3 regions of the Telluria sp. ZB4P34 genome follow, and region 1 is predicted to be linked to each of the others. Evidence: predicted binding sites of a transcription regulator. Region 1 holds the regulator's gene; each other region holds the start of a gene.

What was found. The regulator FliA, encoded in region 1, starts transcription of late flagellar genes. The targets are predictions, from matches to a motif close to CTAAAGTTTNNNNNNNNNNNGCCGNTA.
Positions count from the first base shown of each region.
Region 2: AC56KL_RS12970 (flagellar protein FliT) is a predicted target of FliA. The motif match lies at 5,018-5,044, and genes of this name have one in related genera.
Region 3: AC56KL_RS13170 (flagellinolysin) is a predicted target of FliA. The motif match lies at 3,178-3,204, and genes of this name have one in related genera.

Region 1 is NZ_JCASIF010000009.1:115,782-123,619, reverse strand. It holds gene AC56KL_RS15830 (M35 family metalloendopeptidase) at 1-187, shown strand, start outside; gene AC56KL_RS15825 (hypothetical protein) at 230-727, opposite strand; gene motD (flagellar motor protein MotD) at 774-1,526, opposite strand; gene AC56KL_RS15815 (flagellar motor protein) at 1,538-2,281, opposite strand; gene AC56KL_RS15810 (RNA polymerase sigma factor FliA) at 2,263-2,994, opposite strand; gene AC56KL_RS15805 (MinD/ParA family ATP-binding protein) at 3,155-3,952, opposite strand; gene flhF (flagellar biosynthesis GTPase FlhF) at 3,945-5,402, opposite strand; gene AC56KL_RS15795 (DUF2778 domain-containing protein) at 5,647-6,105, shown strand; gene AC56KL_RS15790 (hypothetical protein) at 6,102-6,380, shown strand; gene flhA (flagellar biosynthesis protein FlhA) at 6,454-7,838, opposite strand, start outside.
Region 2 is NZ_JCASIF010000006.1:180,418-188,255, reverse strand. It holds gene AC56KL_RS12995 (DUF883 family protein) at 17-298, opposite strand; gene AC56KL_RS12990 (RNA-binding S4 domain-containing protein) at 435-647, opposite strand; gene fumC (class II fumarate hydratase) at 731-2,128, opposite strand; gene AC56KL_RS12980 (FimV/HubP-related protein) at 2,214-3,266, shown strand; gene AC56KL_RS12975 (HDOD domain-containing protein) at 3,650-4,615, shown strand; gene AC56KL_RS12970 (flagellar protein FliT) at 4,686-4,967, opposite strand; gene AC56KL_RS12965 (M1 family metallopeptidase) at 5,313-7,838, shown strand, end outside.
Region 3 is NZ_JCASIF010000006.1:219,984-227,821, reverse strand. It holds gene AC56KL_RS13195 (serine endopeptidase) at 1-227, shown strand, start outside; gene AC56KL_RS13190 (DUF3597 domain-containing protein) at 249-677, opposite strand; gene AC56KL_RS13185 (hypothetical protein) at 1,292-1,837, opposite strand; gene AC56KL_RS13180 (DUF1294 domain-containing protein) at 1,987-2,337, shown strand; gene ugpQ (glycerophosphodiester phosphodiesterase) at 2,359-3,129, shown strand; gene AC56KL_RS13170 (flagellinolysin) at 3,240-4,907, shown strand; gene alaS (alanine--tRNA ligase) at 5,061-7,682, shown strand.

The DNA.
Region 1 (7,838 bases):
CGGCACCGACTCGAAAGGCGGCACCCTGGTGCACGAGATGAGCCACTTCAACGTGGTGGCGGGCACCGACGACCACGTGTACGGCCAGTCGGGCGCGGCCAACCTGGCCATCAGCAACCCGGCGCTGGCAGTGCAGAACGCCGACTCGCACGAGTACTTCGCCGAGAATACCCCGGCGCTGAACTGAATCGATCCCTGGGTGAGCGGGCCGGCATTCCGGCCCGCTTTTTCATTGGCTGAAGCTGAACCTCACCGGCTCCGCCGGGCTCTGCCTGACGGCGTCGAGCTGGCCTGCGTCGGTCAGGTAGGGACCGTCGTAACGGATTTCGTAGCGATGCCTGCCCTTCCTGAAGGCATAGGCCTGTGTGATGTCGATGGTGTTCAGGTGCATGGTTTTCGGCGCCACCGCATGGTAGTCGGCGGCCGTGAGCGCACCACGCTTGACCATCATGCCGGTGTAGTCGAGCGGTTTTCCCGCTTTTCCGCTTTCTACCTCACGCAGGTCGAAGCGCCGGCCGGTGAGTTCGTCGCCGACAGCGACTTCGCGCGGCACGTAGATGGTCGTGTCGCCATTGTTCTGGACGATCAACTGCACCCGCAGCCTGCCTTCCCTGGTCTCGACTTCCAGCAGGTGGCGCACCTGCGGGTCCTTCTCGACCGCGCCCACGGTGCTCACCAGGCCTCCGAGAACAAAGGACAGCAGTGGCAGGATTCGTTTGGCATGCATGGAAGCTCCTGAAATTTTATTTCACCAAAAGCAGAAAAATGACATTTTATTGCATGGCAGCGGGAAGCGGCTCCGGCGCCGAAGCAAGGATCATCACGGCCACGCGCCGGTTGCGGGCCTGGTTCTGCGGCGTGTCGTTCGGCGCCACCGGGCGCGTTGCGCCGTATCCGATCGCCGACAGGCGCGCATCCTGTATGCCGTTCTCGATGAACAGGCGCACCACGCTGGCCGCGCGCACCCCCGACAGTTCCCAGTTCGACGCGAACTTCTCGTTGGTGATCGGCAGCTTGTCCGTATGGCCTTCGACCTCGATGCGTTGCGGCGCGTTCCTGAGCAGCCCGGCCACCGCGCCCAGCACATCGCGCGCATCGCGCTGCAGCACGGCCTCGCCCTGCTCGAACAGCACGCTGGCATTGAGCTCGATGGCGATGCCGCGCGCGTTCTGCGTCACCCGCACCTGCCCCGATTTCACCAGCGGCATCAGGGTGGCGGTGAGGTCCTTCGCCAGCACGTCCATGCGCTGGCGCTCGCGCCGCGCCGCCTCCTGGCGCTTGCGGTTGACGATGTGCGACAGCGGCAGCACCGGCTCGACGCTGGTGTGCGCCTGCGGTGCGATGCTGCGCCCGCCGAAGGCGTCGCCCAGCGCTTCGGACAGCACCGCGTACTTGCCTTCGTTGACGATCGAGATCGCGTACATCACCACGAAGAAGGCGAACAGCAGCGTGATGAAGTCCGCGTAGGAGATCAGCCAGCGTTCATGGTTTTCCTGAGCGCCGTCGTCGTAGCGTTTGCGCGCCATTCCAGGCCTTCCTAGTGGCGTGCGAGCAGGCTCGCCACCCGTTCGTCGACCACGCGGGTGTGGTCGCCGGTGGCGAGGTCGTGGAAGACTTCGGCGAGGATCTCGTACTGGGCCACCTTGTCGCTGACGATGGCCTTGAGTTTATTCCCGACCGGGTAAAAGAACAGGTTGGCCAGCCCCACGCCGTACACGGTGGAGACAAAGGCGACCGCGATGCCGGAACCGAGGCGCGATGGGTCGGACAGGTTTTCCATCACGTGGATCAGGCCCAGCACGGCGCCCAGGATGCCGATGGTCGGCGCATAGCCGGCCGCCGACTCCCAGATGCGGGCCGCCTGGCGCTGCGAGAATTCATAGGCCGTGATCTCGCTTTCGAGCAGGCTGCGCAGCTTGTCGGGCTGGATACCGTCCACTACCAGGCGCAGGCCTTTCTGGATGAACCTGTCGGGCGTGCCCAGGTACTGCTCGAGCGAGAGCAGGCCATCGCGGCGCGCCGTGAGGCTCCACAATGCAATCTCGCGCGACAGCAGCTCGCGCCCGGACTTCGGCGGGAAGAACACCCAGCGCAGCATGCGCAGGCCCAGCACGAAGCTGCGCCGCTCGCTCTGCAGCAGGGTAGCCCCGAAGGTGCCGATCACCACGATGGCAAAGGCGGACGGATGGATCAGCGACGCGAACTTGCCGCCGTCCAGGGTATGGCCGATGAAGATGCCCGCGATCGCGAGCACCAGGCCGGCTACGCTGGCCCAGTCCACAATTGCTCCCGCAGCGCCGCGCGCAGGCGCGACACTGCCTGGGTGTGCAGCTGCGACACCCGCGATTCGCTCACGCCCATGACGGCACCGATTTCCTTCAGGTTGAGTTCTTCCTCGTAGTAGAGGCCCATCAGCATCTTTTCGCGCGGCGGCAGCTCGTCGATGGCGTCGATGACGGCCTGGCGAAAGCCCGTATCGAGCAGACTGCGCAGCGGATCGCTGTCGTCCACCGCATAGCGGTCGAGGAAGCCGTCGCTCCCTTCTTCATTGTCGTGGAAGTCTTCGTAGTACAGCAGCTGGTGGCCGCCGCCGTCGCCCAACATGTCCTGGTATTCGGCAAGCGACATCTTGAGCGACTTGGCGATTTCGGATTCGCTGGCCGGGCGGCCCAGACGCTGCTGCAGCGCCTCCATCGCGGCCTCGACCTTGCGCATGTTCTGGCGCGTGCTGCGCGGCATCCAGTCGCTGCTGCGCAGCTCGTCCAGCATGGCGCCGCGGATGCGCAGCACCGCATAGGTCTCGAACTGGGCGCCGTGGTTGTCCTCGTAGCGGTTGATCGCGTCCAGCAGGCCGATCATGCCGGCCTGCACCAGGTCATCGACTTCCACCGAAGGCGGCAACTTGGCCTTCATGTGGTGGGCAAGACGCTTCACCAACGGCATGTGCTCCGTCAGCAAATGGTTCTTGTCCGCTTTCCCTTTGACCGTGTACATGCGTTGTGCTTTTCTTTTCCGCTATCTCTTTTATCGTAGGGTGGTCGGCTCCGTCGACCGCGCGTTCAACTGACAGACGCGTTACCACAACGCTGGCACTGGTCGGACGCGCGGTCGGCGGTCATTCAGTCCAGTGGACTGAATGACGACCACCCTCCGATCATCCCCTGCCCAGCCCGGGCATCGCGTGCAGCGCGAACTTGCCCGCCAGGCGCCGGAACGCGACCGAGGCCCCCGCCAGCGGAAACGCATCGACCACCGCGCGGCCCAGGCGCGCGGCCCGGTGCAGGTACTCGTCGGCCGGCACCGACCCCATCGAACCCAGGCTCACCGCCAGGTAACGTGTTGCCGCAGTAGACATATTATCGTATACGAGGCGTGCCTCGGCCTCCGTCGCGCCGGTCACCAGGATGCCGAAAGGACGGCGGCCCAGCTGCTGCGCGAGGCGCTTGACCAGCGCATAGGCGTTGGTGATCGAGGCCGCGCTCGTGCCGACCTGCACCACGATTTCGGAACTGGCCATCAGGGGCAGCGGGAACTCGCCGTCGGGGCCGAGTTCGCCGTCGACGATCACGATGCCGGCCTGCTTGACCAGCACGTCGAAGGTCTTGGCGAGGCGCCTTGCATCTTCGGCGCCCTGCGGCGTGCCGAGCGACACCACCGAAAAGCCCTGCGGCACCGCGTGCAGCACCTGGTTCAGGCCGCACTCCTGGCGCGCCACGCTCGCCAGGGTGGCGGCGCGGTTCAGGCCGAGGCGGCGCGCGACGCCGTACTCGCGCTCGCATGCATCGACGATCAGGACTTCGTTGCCGAGCTGGGCCAGCGAGGCGCCGAGGTTGACCAGCATCGCGCCCTTGTCGTCTTCAGGCGTGGCGGACAGAAACGTGACGATGCGCGGGCGCGGGCCCTGCAGCATCCGGCGCAGGCCTTCTGCCTGGTCGAAGTCGAAACTAGCCAAGTTGCACCTCGCGCAGGCTGCGGTCACCATGCTGTCCACCTGCAGCAGCCATCATCATGGGCAGGTCGGCGTCGCTGAACTGGCTCGATGCGTTGCGGTTGTTGCGGAAGGCGCGGTCGATCAGCATGGCGCGGTCGGCCAGGTGCAGGTCTTCCGGCACGCGCTGGCCGTTCGAGATGTAGTGCAGGTTCAGCTTCTGCCGGATCACCACGTCGAGCACGTTGCCGATCGAGGCGGCTTCGTCGAGCTTGGTCATGATGCAGCCGGCCAGGCCGGTGCCTTGATAAGCGCGCACCACTTCGTTCAGGGTTTCGCCCGTCGCGGTGGCGTTCAGGCACAGCAGGCGTTTCACGTCGGCGCCCGATTCGCCCAGCATGGCCACCTGCTCCGTCACCATCTGGTCGCGCTGCGACATGCCGATGGTGTCGATCAGCACGGTGTGCTTGTTCTTGAGTTCCTTCAGTGCGATGCGCAGGTCGGCTTCGTCCTTCACCGAGTGCACCATCACGCCGAGGATCTTGCCGTAGATGCGCAGCTGCTCGTGGCCGCCGATACGGTAGGCGTCGGTGGTGATCAGGGCCAGCTTGTCCGGGCCGTGGCGCATCACGCAGCGCGCGGCCAGCTTGGCGGTGGTGGTGGTCTTGCCGACGCCGGTCGGGCCGACCAGGGCGAACACGCCGCCGCGGTTCAGGAGATCGTCTTCGTTGGCAATCGTCGTCAGGTTGCGCGCCAGGACGGTCTTGATCCAGCGCAGCGCTTCGCCCGCATCCTTCGTCGCCGGCATCTTGTCGATCAGGTAGCGCGCCAGGGTCGCGGAGAAGCCGGCGGCCAGCATCTCGCGCAGCACGGCGGGCTTCTGCGGCTCGCGCTGGGCGGTCGTGTTCCAGGACAGCTCGGCCAACTGGGTTTCCATCAGGCCGCGCATGGCGCGGATCTCGCTCATCATGCCGCTCATTTCGAGCGCGGCCGATTCCTTGGCCTGGGCGATGGCGGCGCTCATCATCTGGGTCATGGCGGCCATGTCGATGCCCGCCTCCTGGCCCGGGGCGCGGCGGTTGGCATAGGTCGGCGGGATTTCTGCTTCGAGGGCTGCGGGCGCGGCTGCGCGGCGCTCCACATAGGGCTGGCCGGCGAAGGGCTCGATCGCCGCTTGCGGCCCAGCGGCGCGTGCAGCAGGCTGGCGCGCTTCAGCGGCTGCAGCGAAGGTGGCGGCGCGGCTGAACACCGGCTCGGGGTCGAAGTCCCTGTCGAAGGCCTGGAAAGGCGGCACTGGCGGCTCCTCGATGGCCGGTGCGGCCAGCGCGGCGACATCGTCGTTGTCCAGCGCCAGGATCTCGACCACGCCGTCCACCGGGCGGTTGGAGAGGATGACCGCGTCCGGGCCGAGCGCCTCGCGCACCTTGCGCAAGGCGTCACGGGATGTAGCCGCAGTAAATTTCTTCACGTTCATCTTTTTTCTCCGCACTTCAACTGTCTGTTCTGTGTCTGATTGACGGGCGCAACTGCCCTTCCATAGCCAGCATTATTGGCGATGCCATCAGGAAACCATCGTTGGAATAGGACGGGGAAAGAGGCTTATTTCAGGAACGCGCGGCACGGAGTTTTTCCGTCATTGGCTCTTGTGGCAACGCAGGAACGTCTGCGAGCACCCGTCTAAGATCAGAACCTTGTGACACTGTGCCTGGAGGACGTCAATGCTAGAGTGCTCGTTTGAACTCAACGGTAAACCGATGAGCCTGCTAATGGTGAACAAGAAGCAGTTCCCTGCCTTCTCAGGATTAGGCAGCCACGCAAACCGACGGGAGTTCGCCTGCCATGCAAGCGTGGGACCAATTCCTCCCGGCGTTTACTATGTTCTTGACCGTCAGTCAGGAGGCTTGCTCGGTCCCTTGCGCGACCTTTTTAGTGACAAATCGGATTGGTTTGCTCTCTACGCAGCTGATGGAAAAATTGATGATCAAACCTTCTGCAACAAGGTAAAAAGAGGAAACTTTCGGCTTCATCCGAAAGGCAGCTTGGGGATTAGCCAAGGATGCATCACTATCGAAAAACGGAGCGACTTCGATGTGTTGCGCACTACTCTCAAGACGAGCAGCCAGATCCCAATTCCCGGCACATCGTTGAAAGCGTATGGGCGGGTGACAGTCAAGTGAAGACAGCCAGCGCACGCTTTTCCCTGTTTATCTGGGTTCTTGTCGCTACTGCGGCACTAGCGCACTTGTGGCTCGCGCGTCCGGACCTTGGGCCACAGATACCGTCCGCACTTTCGCTCTGGCTGATCGAGCTATACGGCTCAACCAATGGCGAAGAGTTACGGGATTTGGAAACGGTGATTGCCCTTGCCGGCGCATTCACTGTCGTGCTCCTTGTTACCTTTTCAGGTTTGCTGATCTGGCGGCGGCTTGGAAACAGGCTGACCCAGGGTTAGCATCTGAATGATTTGCCGATGGGCGAGCGCTACCGGACTCGTCAAGCTGAAGTGCCCTTTGCTTCGTCCCCTCTTACATCGGCACGCCCACCAGGCTGGTCACCCGAATAGTCTTGGTCTCGGGTATCTCGTTATGCGACAGCACCTTCAGCTGCGGCACCGCGCGCCGCAGGAAGCGCGACAGCAGCACGCGCAGCGGGGCCGGCACCAGCAGCACTGCGTTGTGGCCCATCTGCTCCTGCTGGGCGGCCGCGTTAGCTGCTTGCTGGGCGATGGTGTCGGCCAGGCCCGGCTCGATGCCGGTGCCGTCGCCGCCTGCCCCCATCGCCTGCATCAGCAAACGCTCGAGGCGGTTGTCGAGGGTCATCACCGACAGCTCGTTGGTGCCCGGGAACAGCTGCTGGACGATCGCCCGGCCCAGCGCCACCCGCACCATGGCGGTCAACTCGCCCGGATCCTGGGTTTGGCCGGCGAATTCCGACAGCGCTTCGATAATGGTGCGCATGTCGCGGATGTGCACGCCTTCCATCAGCAGGTTCTGCAGCACTTTCTGCAGCGTCGACAGCGACACGACCTTCGGCACCAGGTCTTCGACCAGTTTCGGCGCCGCCTTGCCTAGGTGATCGAGCAGGTCCTGCACTTCCAGGCGGCCCAGCAGTTCCGAGGCGTGGGTCGTGATCAGGTGGTTCAGGTGGGTCGCCACCACGGTGCCGGCGTCGACCACGGTGTAGCCCATGCTCTGCGCTTCGTCGCGCAGGCCGGCGTCGATCCAGGTGGCCGGCAGGCCGAAGGCCGGATCGGTGGTCGGCTGGCCGGGCAGCGTGCCGCTCGCCATGCCCGGGTTGATCGCCAGGAACTGGCCGTTCATCGCTTCGCCGGTGCCCACTTCCACGCCCTTGAGGGTGATGCGGTAGGCCGAGGGTTTCAGCTCCAGGTTGTCGCGGATGTGCACTGGCGGCGCCAGGAAGCCGACCTCCTGGGCGAACTTCTTGCGGATGCCCTTGATGCGCTTGAGCAGTTCGCCGCCCTGGGTCTTGTCCACCAGCGGAATCAGGCGGTAGCCTACTTCCAGGCCGAGGGTATCGACCGCCATCACGTCCTGCCAGGTCGCCTCTTCCGATTCGGCCGGGGCGGCCTGGCCGCCGGCGCCGGCGCCCGTCGCGGCGGCTTCCGCGGCGGCTGCCGCTTCCTTGGCCGGCTGCTCGCGCTTGCGCTTGGCAATCATGTAGCCGCCGCCGCACAGCGCGCCGCCCAGCAGCAGGAACACCAGGTTCGGCATGCCCGGAATCAGGCCCAGCGCGAAGATGATGCCGCCGGTGATGTACAGGGCTTCCGGACGGGCGAACAGCTGGTTCGTCACCTGGCTGCTGATGTCGTCCTCGTTGGCCACGCGCGACACCACCATACCGGCAGCGATCGAGATGATCAGCGAAGGGATCTGCGCCACCAGGCCGTCAC
Region 2 (7,838 bases), on a different contig from region 1:
GGAGGCGCGGCGGATGTCAGTGGAACGCGCGCAGGATGCGCTGTTCGCCGGTGCGGTCGCAGTAGCGCTCGTTAGCGGCGCGGGTGGCGGCCATCATGCGCTCGAGCTGGGCGTCCTCGAAACGCGCCAGCTCCTCGTTGGCCGCTTCCAGCGCCAGCGCCAGCTTGGCGCGCGCATTCTGGTACAGCACACTGGTGTAGTGGTCGGTGTTCTTGAGCAGCTCTTCCGCATTCTCGATGACGAGACGCAGGTCTCCGATGAGCTGCTCCTGGGACTGGGTGCGGTGTGGGGTTTCCATTGCTTCACCTTTGGCCGGTTGATATAAGTCGGTCCTGACGACTTAAAATATAAACAAGGAAGCCCCGTTCTGTTTGTTAGGGCGCAAACATAAGCCCGCCATTCTGCGCCACTTTTTTTCAGTAAAAGACCTGCTTTTATTGGACGCGAATCTGCAGGTCGCCGATGCTCACCGTCTGGCCGCTGCGGATTTTCGCGGTCTTGCGCAGCTCCTGCTTGCCGTCGACCGACACCGCGCCGCTGGCGACCATGTTCTTGCCGGCGCCGCCGCTGTCGACCAGGCCGACCAGCTTCAGCAACTGGTTGACCTCGACGAATTCCGATGTCAAATCGAACACTATTTTTTGCATGCTATCCTCGGGAGTTGTGGGCGCCAGTGGCGCCCACAACGGGCGCCCTTGGCTTATAACGGGCGCCACCGGCGCCCGTTGGTTTACTCGACCGCGTCCGGCCTGGTCATGTCGATCGGCACGATCCACTGCCCGAACTGCTGCTCGGTGACGAAACCGGATTGCAGCGCCGCCTGGCGCAGGGTCAGGCCCTCGTGCGATGCGGTCTTGGCGATCTGCGCGGCGCGATCATACCCGATGTGCGGGGCCAGTGCGGTCACCAGCATCAGCGATTTTTCCATCAGCTCGGCGATGCGCGCATGGTTCGGCTCGATGCCCTGGGCGCAGTGTTCGTCGAACGAGCGCATGCCGTCGGCCAGCAAACGTGCACTCTGCAGGAAGTTGTGCGCGATCATGGGCTTGAACACGTTCAGCTCGAAGTTGCCCTGCGAGCCGCCGACCGTGATCGCCACGTCGTTGCCGAATACCTGGCAGCACAGCATCGTCAGCGCCTCGCACTGGGTCGGGTTGACCTTGCCGGGCATGATCGAGCTGCCCGGTTCGTTCTCGGGAATCATGATCTCGCCCAGGCCCGAGCGCGGGCCGGAGGCCATCCAGCGGATGTCGTTGGCGATCTTCATCAGGGCCGTCGCCAGGGTCTTGAGGGCGCCGTGGCTCGACACCAGGGCGTCGTGCGCGGCCAGGGCCATGAACTTGTTGGGCGCGCTCTTGAAGGAGAGGGCGGTGCGCGAGCTCAGTTCGGCCGCGATGCGCGGCGCGAAATCCGGGTGCGCGTTCAGGCCGGTGCCCACCGCGGTGCCGCCGGCGGCTAGCAGCAGCAGGCCGGGCAGGGTGGACCGGATCGCGCTCTCGGCAAATTCCAGCTGGGCCACGTAGCCGGAGAATTCCTGGCCCAGGGTCAGCGGCGTGGCGTCCTGCAGGTGGGTGCGGCCGATCTTGACGATCGATTCGAAGTCGCGCGACTTGCGCAGCAGGGTGGCGCGCAGCTGGCCGAGCGCCGGCAGCAGCTTCTGGGCCACGGCGGTTGCGGCGGCCACGTGCATGGCGGTCGGGAAGATGTCGTTCGACGACTGGCCCATGTTGACGTGGTCGTTGGGGTGCAGCAGGCGCTTCTCGCCGCGCTCGCCCTGCAGGAGCTCCGATCCGCGGTTGGCCAGCACCTCGTTCATGTTCATGTTGCTCTGGGTGCCGGAGCCGGTCTGCCACACCGCCAGCGGGAATTCATCCGGGTGATGGCCCTCGAGCACCTCGTCGGCGGCGCGCATGATGGCCTCGGCCTTATCGGGCGGCAGCTTGCCGAGCGAACGGTTGACCGCGGCGGCGGCGCGCTTCACCTGTGCCAGGGCCGCGACCAGTTCCGGCGCCATGCGCTCGGTCGAGATGTGGAAATGGTGCAGCGAACGCTGGGTCTGGGCGCCCCAGAGGCGCGCTGCCGGTACCTCGATCGGGCCGAAACTGTCTTTTTCAATCCTGTTGTCCATGATGGGTCCTGTGGTTTCCTGGCTATTCACTAAAGAGTTTAGCCGATTGTCCGATAATGACGTTCGGGCTTCACTATTCCACGCTATGGCTTGCCGCCTTCCACTGCTACTGTCTTGCGCGCTGCTGGCCGCCGCCTCCTGGACTGCCCAGGCGGCCGAGCTCGGCGAGCCGCGCGTGCGCTCCTTTGTTGGCCAGCCGCTGGTGGCCGACATCGAGCTGATCATGCTGGAAGATCCCGGCCCGCTGGTCCAGGTGCGCCTGGCCGATGCCAACGTCTACCGCGGCGCCAACCTGCGCATGTCGGCGGTGCTGTCCACGCTCAGCATGAGCGTGATGCGGCGCGACGGGCGCCAGTTCCTGCACGTGACCTCGCTGCGCCCGGTGGAGTCGGAACACCTGCACCTGTACCTGGAACTGGTCGACGGCGCCCAGCGCAGCGTGCGGCTGGCCACCTTGTGGCTGGCGCCCGATCCGCATCCCGCGCCGGCCCCGGCCGCGGCGGCGCTTCCGGTCGTGGCCAGGGCGGCCGAACCCGTCCCGGTGCCGATTCGCTGGCCGAGCCAGGAACCCCCGCGCGCGCAGAAGCCAGGGCCGAAGCCGCCAGCGCCCGCCAATCCGGCCGCGCAGGCGCCGAAGCCGGCGACCGCGCCGCGCAAGGAGCCCGGCGCCGCCCCCGCCGGGCCCGACGCTGCCGCTGCCCCGGCCGGCGGATCCTGCGCCCCGCAGGCAGCACGCGAGGCCGACGCCTGCACCGTGCTGGACGCGAAGAACGCCATGCTGCGCGCGCAGCTGGGCCAGCTCGAGAACAAGGTGCGGGCGCTGCAGCTGGAGGCAGGGACCGCACCGGCTGCCGCGGCCCAGCCTGCGAAAGTGCACAAGCCGAAACAGAAGAAGCCGGAGCCGCCGCCCAAGGACGAGCCGTCGTGGTTGCCGGCGGGCGTCGCAGCCGGGGTGCTGGCCTTGCTGGCCGCCCTGGCCGTCGCCGTGCGTCGCAGGCGGGGCAGGGCGCGCCCCGTCGAACCCCGCGTCGGGCTGGCGGCGCGCCTCAGGGCCCGCCTGAAGCCTGGCGCCGCCGCCGCGCCGGCGGTCGAACCGACCCTGGATGAGCGTGCGCACGAGTCGTCTACACAACTTTAGAATTTGCGTTATACTGGGTTCGTGGTCGCGAGATCACAGACGGCACAGAGGCCTGGCGCAGCCACCACCGATAGCGTGGCGCGGAAAGCAGGCAGACGTTGAGGAAACGCCTGTGTCCGGAAGCAGTTCGTGTGCCAACTGCGGCAGCGAACGCCGGATGCAACCGGCAAGAGGCGACGCCAGGAGATACCTGGTGCTCGCTCTCCCCCATTCCGTGGCCGAGCAGTCGCTCGGGCACAACAAAAAGCGCCTGCGGGCGCTTTTGTCTTTTTCGCCCCTCGGTGCGCGGGTCTGCGCCGGTCGTCCATGCGCCCTGCCTGGCGTGCCGGCCCGGCGGCCCCTGGCGGGCTACAATCCTCCTGCGGCATGGACCCGGGACAGCGATGAAAAATTGGATCAACCGTTTATTGGGCGGTGGAGAAGCTGCCGCCCCTGCGCAGGACGATGCGGAAGCACGCGGCGCCGGCCCGGACGGCGCCGACACCGACGCCCTGTACTACCGCTGGCTGGTGCGAGCGGCCAGCTTCGATGCGGCGCCCGATACCGAACGCCTGATCCTGGAACAGGTGCGCACGCTGGCGCAGAACCCGGGCGTCGCGGCCGAACTCGTGCCCCGCGTGCCGGAACTGATTCCCAGGCTGCTGCGCAGCATGGGCGACGACAGCGTCAGCACTGGCGAGCTGTCCGGCCTGGTGGCCGAGGACGTGGTGCTGGTGGCGGAAGTGCTGCGCGAAGCGAACAGCGCCTATTACCGTCCCGTCACACCCATCAGGACACTGGAAGGCGCCATCCTGCTGCTGGGGCAGAACGGGCTGCGCATGCTGCTCGCACGGATCGCCTTCCGGCCGGTGATCGAGATGCACGAGAGCGGAGTCGCGCGGCGGGTGGCGCCGCTGGTGTGGAGCCATTCCGAAAAATCCGCGGTGGCCGCCAGCCTGATGGCGTCCGCGCTGGCGGCCGACATCTTCGAATCCTGCCTTGCCGGGCTGATGCAGGACGTCGGCCTGGTGGTCGCCTTCCGGCTGGCCGACCGGGTCTGCCGGAACGGCAGGGCGCCGGCGTCGAGCGCGTTCGGGGTGGAATTGCTGGCGCGCAGCCGGCAGCTGTCGGCCGTGATTGCCACGCACTGGGATTTTCCGCGCAGCGTGGCCGATGCGATCGTGGGAGCAGGCAGCGCCAGTGGCGGCGGCTCCGCCCTGGCGCAGGCGCTGGCACAGGGCGACCGCCTCGCCAGGCTGCGCCTGCTCATCGACGCCGGGCTGCTCTCCGAGGACGATCCAGCCGTCGCGCAGGGGCTGAGCGCTTACCAGAAACGCTGCCTCGGCAAGCTGTCCAGGCTGGAAGAGTAGGGCAGCTTCCACAGGCAACAAAAAAGGCGCCCTCAGGCGCCTTCGTCGGGTCGATCCGGACGCGGCCGGATCAGTGTGCGCACAGCGCACGGTCCAGCTGCCCCATCCACGGGTCAGTCACGTCGCGGATCGCGCGGTCGTTGGCCATCAGTTGCTTGAGCAGGTCGATCTTGCGCTGGCGCTTGGCGCCATCCAGCGCCGGCACGCCGCCGATCGCGGCGCCGGCGGCCACGCTGGCCTGCACGTTCAGCCTGTCGAAACCGGTCCAGTCGCCGGCCTGGGCGGCGCCCTTCATCTGGCCGGTGATGCCGGCAAGGTTTTCATACATCGAGAGGACGTCGTTCGGGGTCATGTGGGGCACCAGGATCGCTCGCCGGCCGGATTGCCGGGTATCTAAGACGTTTACGGATGGGCTTTCGGGAACTTTAGGGGGTTTTTAAAAAAAATTTAAAAATATTGTGGGCCGGGAGAAGTGTTGCAATTTACGCATGTTCCACCCGTCCTGCATGCGGCAGAATGCGCCCGCCGTTCCCCGTTTTGCGCAGTCTGGCCCCGTTTTTTGCAGTCTGTCGCAATCCGGCGGCAGGCCGCGCCCGGCTTTCCTACAGTGCGTGCTGGGTCCTTGCGCCATGGAGCGCAGGCACCCGTATGGATAAAGCAGACCAAAACAGATAAAAACAGATTCGAGAGAGAGTGTATGAGAGACATGCCAGTCGCGCGGGCGACCAGGGCCGCCGCGGCCGTCGCATTCGCGCTGGGCGCTGCCACGGCGCAGGCCGAAGCGCCGTTTTCCTTTGCCGCCACGCCGGGCAAGCTGCCGAAAGACGTGGTGCCTCTGCAATATGCGGCCCACATCATTCCGGACATCGCCGCCAATACCTTCCGCGGAACGCAGACGGTCGAGATCGAGGTCTTGAGTCCGACCTCATTGATCATGCTCAACGCCGACAATATGCAGATCGATGCCGCCTCGCTGTCCGGCAAAGGCATCGGCACGCTGGGGCTCGACCCCATCCTCGACAAGGCGCAGCAGACCTTGCGCTTCAAGCTGGCCCAGCCGCTGGCGCCGGGTAGATACGCGCTGGCGCTGCAGTTCCGCGGCCAGATCAACCGCGAAGGGCGCGGCCTGTTCTACGTGAACTACAAGGCCGGAGGCAAGGAAAAGAAGCTGATCGCCACCACGATGGCGCCGACCGATGCCCGCCGCATGCTCCCGACCTGGGACGAGCCGGCCTTTCGCGCCCGCTTCAAGCTCACCGTCGACGTGCCGGGCAACTTCAAGGCCTATTCGACCACCCCGATCGAAAAGCGCGAAGAGCTCGCAGGCGGCATGCAGCGCATCAGCTTCGGCAACACGCCGAAGATGCCGAGCTACCTGGTGGTGCTGGTGGCCGGCGAGATGGAGCGCTTGTCCGCCAGGCAGGACGGGGTCGACATCGGCATCGTGACCACCGAGGGCAAGCTCGGTTCCGCCACTTTCCCGCTGGAGGCGTCGCGCGACCTGCTGCGTTACTTCAATAACTATTTCGGCATCCCGTACCCCTTGCCCAAGCTGGACCAGATCGCCATTCCGGGCGGCTTCAACGGCGCCATGGAGAACTGGGGGGCGGTGGTCTATAACGAACCGACCCTGCTGTACGACCCGAAGAAGAGTCCGGAGCGGGTCAAGCGCTTCACGTTCAACATCAATGCGCACGAGATCGCGCACCAGTGGTTCGGCAACCTGGTCACCATGGCCTGGTGGGACAACCTGTGGCTCAACGAAGGCTTCGCCTCATGGATGGCGGCCAAGGCGACCCAGCATTTCCACCCCGAATGGCGCCCCTACCTGGAGGGCATGGCCGAGCGCGAATACGTAATGAACCTGGACGCGCGCAAGACCACGCACCCGATCCAGACCCCGATCGAGACCGAAGAGCAGGCCGCCGCCGCTTTTGATGCCATCACCTACCTGAAGGGCCAGGCCTTCCTGCGCATGCTCGAGGCCTACCTGGGCGAGGAGCCGTTCCGCAAGGGCATCCGCGCCTACATGGCGAAGCACCAGTATTCGAACACCACCTCGCGCGACCTGTGGGCGGCGCTGGAAAAGGCCTCCGGCAAGCCGGTCGAGAAGCTGGCTTCGGAATGGACCCTGCAGCCGGGCTTCCCCCTGATTCGCGTCGAGGGGGTGTGCGAGGACGGCAAGCGCAAGGTGACCCTGTCGCAGGAGCAGTACCGCCTCGACGAGCCGCCGAAGGAAAAGCGCGTGTGGAGCGTGCCGCTGCAGGTCGGCACGGTGAACGGCAAGGCCTGGACGACCCTGCTGTCCGGTCCCAGCACCACGATCACCCAGGCCAGCTGCGAAGGCGCGCTGGTGGTGGACCCGCACAGCGTCGGCTACTTCCGCGTGCAGTACGACCCGGCCAGCTTCCGCGCGCTGGCCGAGCAGGCGCCGCGCCTGCCGGACAGCACCCGCCTGAAGCTGCTCTCCGACACCTGGAGCTTCGCGTCGAACGGCCGCATGGGCCTGGACGGCTACCTGGACCTGGTGCGCAAGTACGGCGACGAGCCGCGCCTGGCGGTGTGGGACGCGATCCTGGGCAACCTGCGCACGCTCGACACGCTGGCGCGCGGCGAGCCGGAGCAGGCCCTGATCCGCCGCTTCCTGATCGACTTCGCGCGCCCGAAGCTCGACCAGCTCGGCTGGGACGAGAAACCGGGCGAGACGGTCGAGGAAGGCCAGCTGCGCGGCCTGCTGGCCACCGCGCTGGCGCGCGCCGGCGATCCGCAGGCGATCGCGGAGGGCAAGGCGCGCTTCGCGCGCTTCCTGGCGGACCCGGGCTCGGTGACGCCCGCCATGATCGATTTCGTGATGAGCACCGCCGGCCGCTATGCCGACGCCGCCACCTACGACGCCCTGGCCGCCCGCACCGCCAACGCCCCCACCAGCGAGGAGCGCAACCGCTTCGGCCGCGCGCTCACCAGCGCCCAGGATCCGGCACTGGCCGCGCGCACCCTGCAATCGCTCCTGTCGCCGCAGACCCCGCCCGACCTGGTGCCCTATATCCTCGGCGGCGTCGCCGGCGTACACCTCGACCAGACCTGGAACTTCGCCGTCGCCCACCGCGACGCGCTGCTGGACAACATGGAGGCGCTCGGCCGCAACAGCCTGTTCGCCGGCATCGTCTCCTCGTCCGCCGATCCGAAGCATGCGGAGATGATGGAAGACTACATGCGCAAGAAC
Region 3 (7,838 bases), on a different contig from region 1:
AACGTCGCCAGACCCTGCGCTACGACGTCGCTCTTGCCCGGCTGGGCAAGAGCGTGTGTCCGGGATGCGAGCGGCCGGTCGACCTGAAGGACGCCAGCCTGGACTTCTGCCCGCACTGCGGCATTGGGCTGTTCGACCGCTGTGGGGGCTGCAGCAGCCGCAAGAACGCGTTCGCCCGCTTCTGCTTCTCGTGCGGGACGGCGGCCAACACCTCGTTGGCCGATTAGTTTGAGCTGAGTCGTTCGAGCCTAGTCGCGCAGGTCCGCCGGCACCTTGCCGCCGTTGGCGGCCAGCTTGTTCATGACCTGGCGGTGCAGCCAGATGTTCATCGAGGCCGAATCGCTCGTGTCGCCGGAGTAATTCAGCTCGGCGGCCAGCTCCTTGCGGGCCTGCAGGCTGCTGTCCAGGCCGAGAAGCTTGAGCAGGTCGACGATCGAGGTGCGCCAGTTCAGTTGCTGGCCGCTCGACGCCTGCATCCTGGTCAGGATTTCCTCGACGTCGACCTGGTCCATCATGGCCGGGGCGGCTTGTGGCTGGACCTGCGGCTGTGCTTGCGGCTGGGCCTGGGGTGCAGCCTGTGGCTGGGCCTGCGGCGCCGGTGCCTGGGCTTGCGGGCCCTTGTTGGCGGCGTGCGCCTTCGGGAAGATTTTGCCGAAAATATTGCTCAAAATGCCCATGTCATCTCCTTGGTGAATGGTGGATTGGGAACGCATGCGTTGTGCCACGTGGCCAAGCGCGAGCGCCAGCGCGGCGCCGCCGATTGCCTTGACCAGGGTCGGGTGTTCGGCATAGAAGGCGCTCATGTGGTCGACGATGCCGGGGTTCTGCTGCTCGGCTTGTTGTGCGAGCTCGCGCACCTGCTCGGAAGAGACTTGCGAAGCCTGTTCCGGCGTGACCTTGCCGCCGCCGAACAGCTTGCCGAAAACGCCGCCCGCAACCGAGGACAGCTGCGCCGGGTTCAGGGAACCCAGCAGCTGGTTCAGCATGCCGGCGCGGCCATTCGCATCGCTCTGCCCGAACAGCTGGCTGACGACTTGCGGGAAGGGAGGGGTCTGGTCGGAACGCAGGGCGTTGGCGACGCCTTCGGCGACCGTTGCGCGCGGTGCGCTCTGGGCCACGCGGTCGAAGTCGTCTGCTGCCCGGTCCTGGTTGCCGCCGCCCAGGTACTGCGATAACAGATTGCCCAAATCAAATGCCATATTTCTTCTCCTGAAGCAGTCGCTCGAATAGCGAGCGTAGATGTTTTGCTACTGCTCCCTCTGTTCGCTGATCAACCGTGAGGCCCCATGGATCACTGGCGGCGCATGTTCTGCGCCATGTGGCCCAGTGCAATGGCAAGGGCGGCGCCGCCGATTGCCTTGACCAGGGTCGGGTTCTGGGCATAGAAGTCGCCCATACGGTCGACGATGCCCGGGCTCTGCTGCTCGGCCTTTTCAGCCAGTTCGCGCACCTCTTCGGGCGAGACCTGCGAGGCCTGCTCCGGCGTCACCTGGGTGGGCGCACGGCCGCCGCCGAAGAGGCTGCCCAGGCCGCCGAGTCCGCCCTGGCCGGATCGGTTGGCCAACTGGGACAGCACCGCCGGCCCGAGGGTGGCCAGAAGCTGGTTCAGCATGCCGGCGCGCTGGTTCGGGTTGCTCTGGCCGAACATCTGGCTCACCATCTGCGGGAAGGGCGGGGTCTGGTCGGAGCGCAGGGCGCCGGTGACGCCACGCGCCAGCATGTCGGGTGGGGCGTTCTGCGCCACACGGTCGAAGTCGTCGTGGGCCTGGTTATAGTTGCCGCCGGCCGCGCCGCCGCCAAGGTATTGGTTCAAGAGATTGCCAAGATCAAATGCCATGTCGTACTCCCTTGTGTTCAGAGACTGGAAGTTCGAGGGTAGAGGGCGGCGCGCCGGTTTCTCTGTTCGGTATCCAACGATGGGCGTCCGAAAGGGACATTTGCTTTCCATGTAGACATCTGCGCGCGGGCCGGGTTAAGCTTTTGCGCATGCCTTACCTGCCGCTCCTGCTGTTCGCCGCCGTCTACGCCTTCGCCACCGTCATGTGGGACCTGCCGTTCGCGGTCGGCGGCGTCTACCTGGCGCTCAGCCTCGGCTGCTTCCTGGCCTATGCCATCGACAAGTCGGCGGCGCGCGGCGGCAACTGGCGCACACCGGAAGCGACCCTCCTGCTGCTCGGCCTCGTGGGCGGCTGGCCGGGCGCCGTGCTGGCGCAACAGTGGCTGCGCCACAAGAGCGCGAAAACGGCGTTCCAGTGGAAGTTCCACCTGACCGTGGCGCTCAACCTCGGAATCTTCCTCTACCTGGCACGCCAGCTCGGCGGGCCGAGGGTTTCCTGATTTCTGCAAGCGGAGGCGGACATGTGGCGATATCCCAGGATCCTGGCCCACCGCGGCGGCGGCGCCCTGGCTCCCGAGAACACCTTCGCAGGCTTGAGGCGCGGCATGGAATTCGGTTTTCGCGCCGTGGAATTCGACGTGATGCTGGCGCGCGACGGCGTGCCGGTGGTGATGCACGACCCCTACCTCGGCCGCACCGTGAAGGGCGCCGGCCACGTGTTCGACTACGACGCGGGCGAGCTGGCGCGGATGGACGCCGGCAGCTGTTTCGGCCGGGATTACCGCGGCGAGCCAGTGCCCCTGTTCGTCGAATTCGCGCACTTCTGCAAGGCGCACGGCATCTGGATGAACATCGAGATCAAGCCGGCGCGCGGCTTCGACCGCGAGACCGGCGAGACGGTCGCGCGCATCGCACGCGCCATGTTCGCCGACGACATCGCAGACAACTGCGGGGCCGGCCGCCCGGAACGTGCGCCGCTGCTGTCCTCGTTCAGCCTGGCGGCCCTGGAAAGCGCGCGCGATGCCGCCCCGGACCTGCCGCGCGCTTTCCTGATGAGCGAGCTGGCCCCCGGCTGGCAGGAACTGGCGCACTCCGTGCAAGCCGTTGCCATTCACACCAACCACAAGCACCTGACCGAGGAACTGGCCAGGGCCGTGCTCGACGCCGGCTTCGGGCTGTTCTGCTATACCGTCAACGAGCCGGCGCGCGCCCGCGAACTGCTGGGCTGGGGCGTGCAAGCCTTCTGCACCGACCGCATCGACCTGATCGGGCCGGAGTCCGGCAGGCGCTGACCGAGCTTTCGTCCGGATCGATCTCTACGAAAAAGTTCACGCCAAGCCTCAAGTTTGGGTGACCAGCCGTCGTTATAAGGTGGCAACTACACCCACGGGTGATGGCCACCATGTCCCTATCGATCAATACCAATGTCCAGTCGCTGGCGACCCAGCGCGCGCTGAAGACGCAAAACGGCATTCACGCGCAGCTGCTGGCGCGCCTGAGTGCGGGCACGCGCATCCAGAGCGCTTCCGACGATGCCGCCGGGCAGGCGATCGCCGCGCGCATGGGCAGCGAGCAGCAGGGACTGGGGCAGGCAGCCCGCAATATCAGCGACGGCAGTTCGATGCTGCAGGTAGCTGAAAGCGCCATGGGGAACGTCGTCGAGAGCCTGCAGCGCTTGCGTGAGCTGGCGGTGGCCTCGGGCAATGCCAGCTACACGGCTTCCGACCGCGATGCGCTGCAGACCGAAGCGAGGGAGATCCTCAAGCATATCGACCATGTCGGCAGGCAGACCATGTTCAACGGCAGCGCCGTCTTCGCCCAGGATGCCGGCAGCATCGGGGGCGACGAGAGGAAGCGCACGGTGCTTGACGGTTTGAAGACCGGCTGGTTGTCCGCAGCGGAAGACATGGTGAAGCAGTATTTCGGCATCAGCGGGGATGGGGTCAAGATCAAGGTCAACCTCGACACGACCGACGGCGGGGCAGGCGTGCTGGCCTCGGTATCCGGTACGACGTCCGGCGGCAAGTATAACAATCTGCATCTGAACCTCGACATGGCCGACTTCGGCACGGCGGCAACGCCCGACGGTGGCGGTGCGCCGTTCTATAGCGACCGCATCGTCGCGCATGAAATGGCCCATGCCGTCATGTCGCGCACGATGAACTTCACGGCCTTGCCGGACTGGTTCGTCGAAGGAGCGGCGGAGCTGATCCATGGCGCGGACGAGCGCGTGCAAAGTGTGATCGCAGGCGGCACCAGCGTGTCCACCATCGTCAACGCGGTGGCCGGCGGCGGCGCCGTCTACGAGGGCGGCTATATCGCCACCCGCTACCTGCACGACCGTATGAAGGCGCTTGGCGTGGACGGGGGCATCAAGGGAATCATGCAATACCTGGCCAATAACCAGTCCGCCGACCTCGATGACGCGCTGCTGGCGGTCAGCGGCGGCGCCTACGCGGATACGACGGCTTTCCTGAACGACTTCACCGCCAACGGCGTCAACTACGTCAACACCAGAATGAACCTGACGAACGCCGACACGGGGGCGATCGGGGGGCTCGATGCCGACAATCTCAGCGCCCGGAATGCGCGGGCCGTCGTGCCCGACAGCGGCAGCAACGGCGCCAGCGATGGGCTGGCGCACTTCGAGGTGGAATATCCGGAACATGGCGGGTCGACCGCCACCAAGCTGGTGCAGATCCAGGCCGGCTCCAGCTCCACTGACGTGATCGACCTGAAGTTCGCGGCCATGAACGCCGGTGCGCTCGGGCTGGCCAACCTCGACATGCACAGGGGCGCGATCGCACTGCTGCACGTGGATGAGGCGCTGGCGTTCGTCAGCAAGCAGCGGACGCTGGTCGGCGCCACCAGCAACCGGCTCGACGTCGCGGCCAGCTCCCTGCAGACCAATGCCATCAGCCTGGCCGCGGCCAAAGAGCGGGTCGAAGGCGTCGACTACGCCAGCACCACGGCAGGGCTGACCCGGATGCAGATCCTGCAGCAGGCGGCGTCGGCCATGCTGGCGCAGGCCAACAGCCAGCCGCGGGCAGTGCTGTCGCTGTTGCGCTGATCGGCACGCGCCGCCGGCCCCCACGTTCCCGGCAGGCCCACGGCGCTTCCTTTTCCCCGCGCCGTAAATCTCTGGCCGGACTCATGACCCTGCCCGCAGCTAGGCTATAATCGATTTTTTATAGCGCATCCTCCCTCATTCCGCCCTTACGACATGAAATCCTCAGAAATCCGCGAAAAGTTCCTCAAGTTCTTCGAGTCCAAAGGCCACACCATCGTCCGTTCGAGCCCCCTGGTGCCGGGCAACGACCCGACCATGCTGCTGACGAACAGCGGAATGGTGCAGTTCAAGGATGTGTTCCTGGGCCTGGATACGCGCCCCTACTCGCGCGCCACCACCGTGCAGCGCTGCGTGCGCGCCGGCGGCAAGCACAACGACCTGGAAAACGTCGGCTACACCGCGCGCCACCATACCTTCTTCGAGATGCTGGGTAACTTCAGCTTCGGCGACTACTTCAAGCGCGACGCGATCAACTACTGCTGGGAGCTGCTGACCAAGGTCTACATGCTGCCTGCCGAGAAGCTCACCGTCACCGTCTACTTCGAGGACGACGAAGCCTACGACATCTGGGCCAACGAGATCGGCGTGCCGAAAGAGCGCATCATCCGCATCGGCGACAACAAGGGCGCGCGCTACGCCTCCGACAACTTCTGGCAGATGGCCGATACCGGCCCCTGCGGCCCCTGCACCGAAGTGTTCTACGACCACGGCGCCGACATCTGGGGCGGTCCTCCGGGCTCGCCCGAGGAAGACGGCGACCGCTTCATCGAGATCTGGAACCTGGTGTTCATGCAGTTCAACCGCGACGAATCGGGCACCTTGAGCCCGCTGCCGAAGCCGTCGATCGACACCGGCATGGGCATGGAGCGCCTGGCCGCCGTGCTGCAGCACGTGCACAGCAACTACGAGATCGACCTGTTCCAGGCCCTGATCAAGGCCGCAGCGCGCGAAACCGGCGCCACTGACCTGAACAACAACTCGCTGAAGGTCATTGCCGATCACATCCGGGCGGCTTCCTTCCTGATCGTCGACGGCATCATCCCGAGCAGCGAAGGCCACGGCTATGTCCTGCGCCGCATCATCCGCCGCGCCCTGCGCCACGGCCACAAGCTGGGCCAGACCAAGCCCTTCTTCCACAAGCTGGTGGCCGACCTCGACGCCGAGATGGGCACGGCCTATCCGGAACTGCACGAAGCCGCGGCACGCGTGGCACAGGTGCTCAAGACCGAGGAAGAGCGCTTCGGCGAGACGCTGGAAAACGGCATGAAGATCCTGGAGGCCCAACTGGCCAAGGATGCGAAGAACCTGGACGGCGCCACCGCCTTCACGCTGTACGACACCTACGGCTTCCCGCTCGACCTCACCGCCGACATCTGCCGCGAACGCGGCGTCACGCTGGATGAAGAGGGTTTCACTGCCGCGATGGAGCAGCAGAAGAAGACTGCGCGCGCCGCCGGCAAGTTCAAGATGGCCGCCAAGGTCGAGTACGCGGGCGAGAAGACCAAGTTCGTCGGCTACGAATCGCTGGCCCACAACACCCACGTGCTCGCCCTGTACTCCGAAGGCGTGAAGGTAGACGAACTGAAGGCTGGCCAGGAAGGCATCGTGGTGCTCGACACCACCCCGTTCTACGCGGAGTCGGGCGGCCAGGTGGGCGACCAGGGCCTCATTTCCAACACCTGTGGCAACGGCGCCAACCTGTTCGAAGTCGAGGACACCCTGAAGATCCAGGCCGAGGTCTTCGGCCACCACGGCGTACTGCGCCAGGGTTCGCTGAAGGTCGGCGACACCGTGGACGCGCAGGTCGACACCGCCAAGCGCGCGCGCACCATCCGCAACCACTCGGCGACCCACCTGATGCACAAGGCCCTGCGCGAAGTGCTGGGCAGCCACGTGCAGCAGAAAGGCTCGCTGGTCGATCCGGACAAGACCCGCTTCGACTTCAGCCACGGCGCGCCGCTCACGGCGGACGAAATCGCCAGGGTGGAAGCCATCGTCAACCGTGAGATCCTCGAGAACCACGCTACCCAGGCCCAGCACATGACGTTTGATGACGCCGTCAAGCACGGCGCCATGGCGTTGTTCGGCGAGAAGTACGGCGACAGCGTGCGTGTGCTGGACATCGGCTCCTCCAAAGAGCTGTGCGGCGGCGTGCACGTCACCCGCACCGGCGACATCGGCCTGTTCAAGATCGTGTCGGAAGGCGGCGTCGCTGCCGGCATCCGGCGCGTCGAGGCGGTGACGGGCGAGGGCGCGCTGGCGCTGGTGCAGTCGATCAACCGCAAGCTGCAGGAAGCCGCCGGCGCCCTGAAAACCAGCCCGGACGAACTGCCGTCGCGCATCGCCCAGGTGCAGGACCAGGTCAAGTCGCTCGAGAAGGAAGTGGCTGCGCTCAAGTCGAAGCTGGCCGCAGGGCAGGGCGACGAGCTGCTGGCCAAGGCGATCGACGTGAACGGCATCAAGGTGCTGGCCGCGACCATGGAAGGGGCCGACGTCACCGCGCTGCGCGAGACCATGGACAAGCTCAAGGACAAGCTGGGCACCGCAGCCATCGTGCTGGCCAGTGTCCTCGAAGGCAAGGTCAGCCTGATCGCGGGCGTGACCAAGGACGCCACCGGCAAGGTCAAGGCCGGCGAACTGGTGAACTTCGTCGCCCAGCAGGTGGGCGGCAAGGGCGGCGGCCGTCCGGACATGGCGCAGGCCGGCGGCACCGATCCATCCGGCCTGCCGCAGGCGCTGGCCGGCGTGGCCGGCTGGGTAGGCGAGCGCGCGTAAGCGGCTGCCTTACCCCTTGGAAGCGCCGCCCCGGGCGTAATGCTGTTCAGTTAGTGCAAAAAATGTAGGGTGGTCGGCTTCGCCGACCGCGCGTCCAGGCCACTTATGCACTGTGGCAGAGCACAATGGAGTTGAACGCGCGGCCGGGAGAACCCG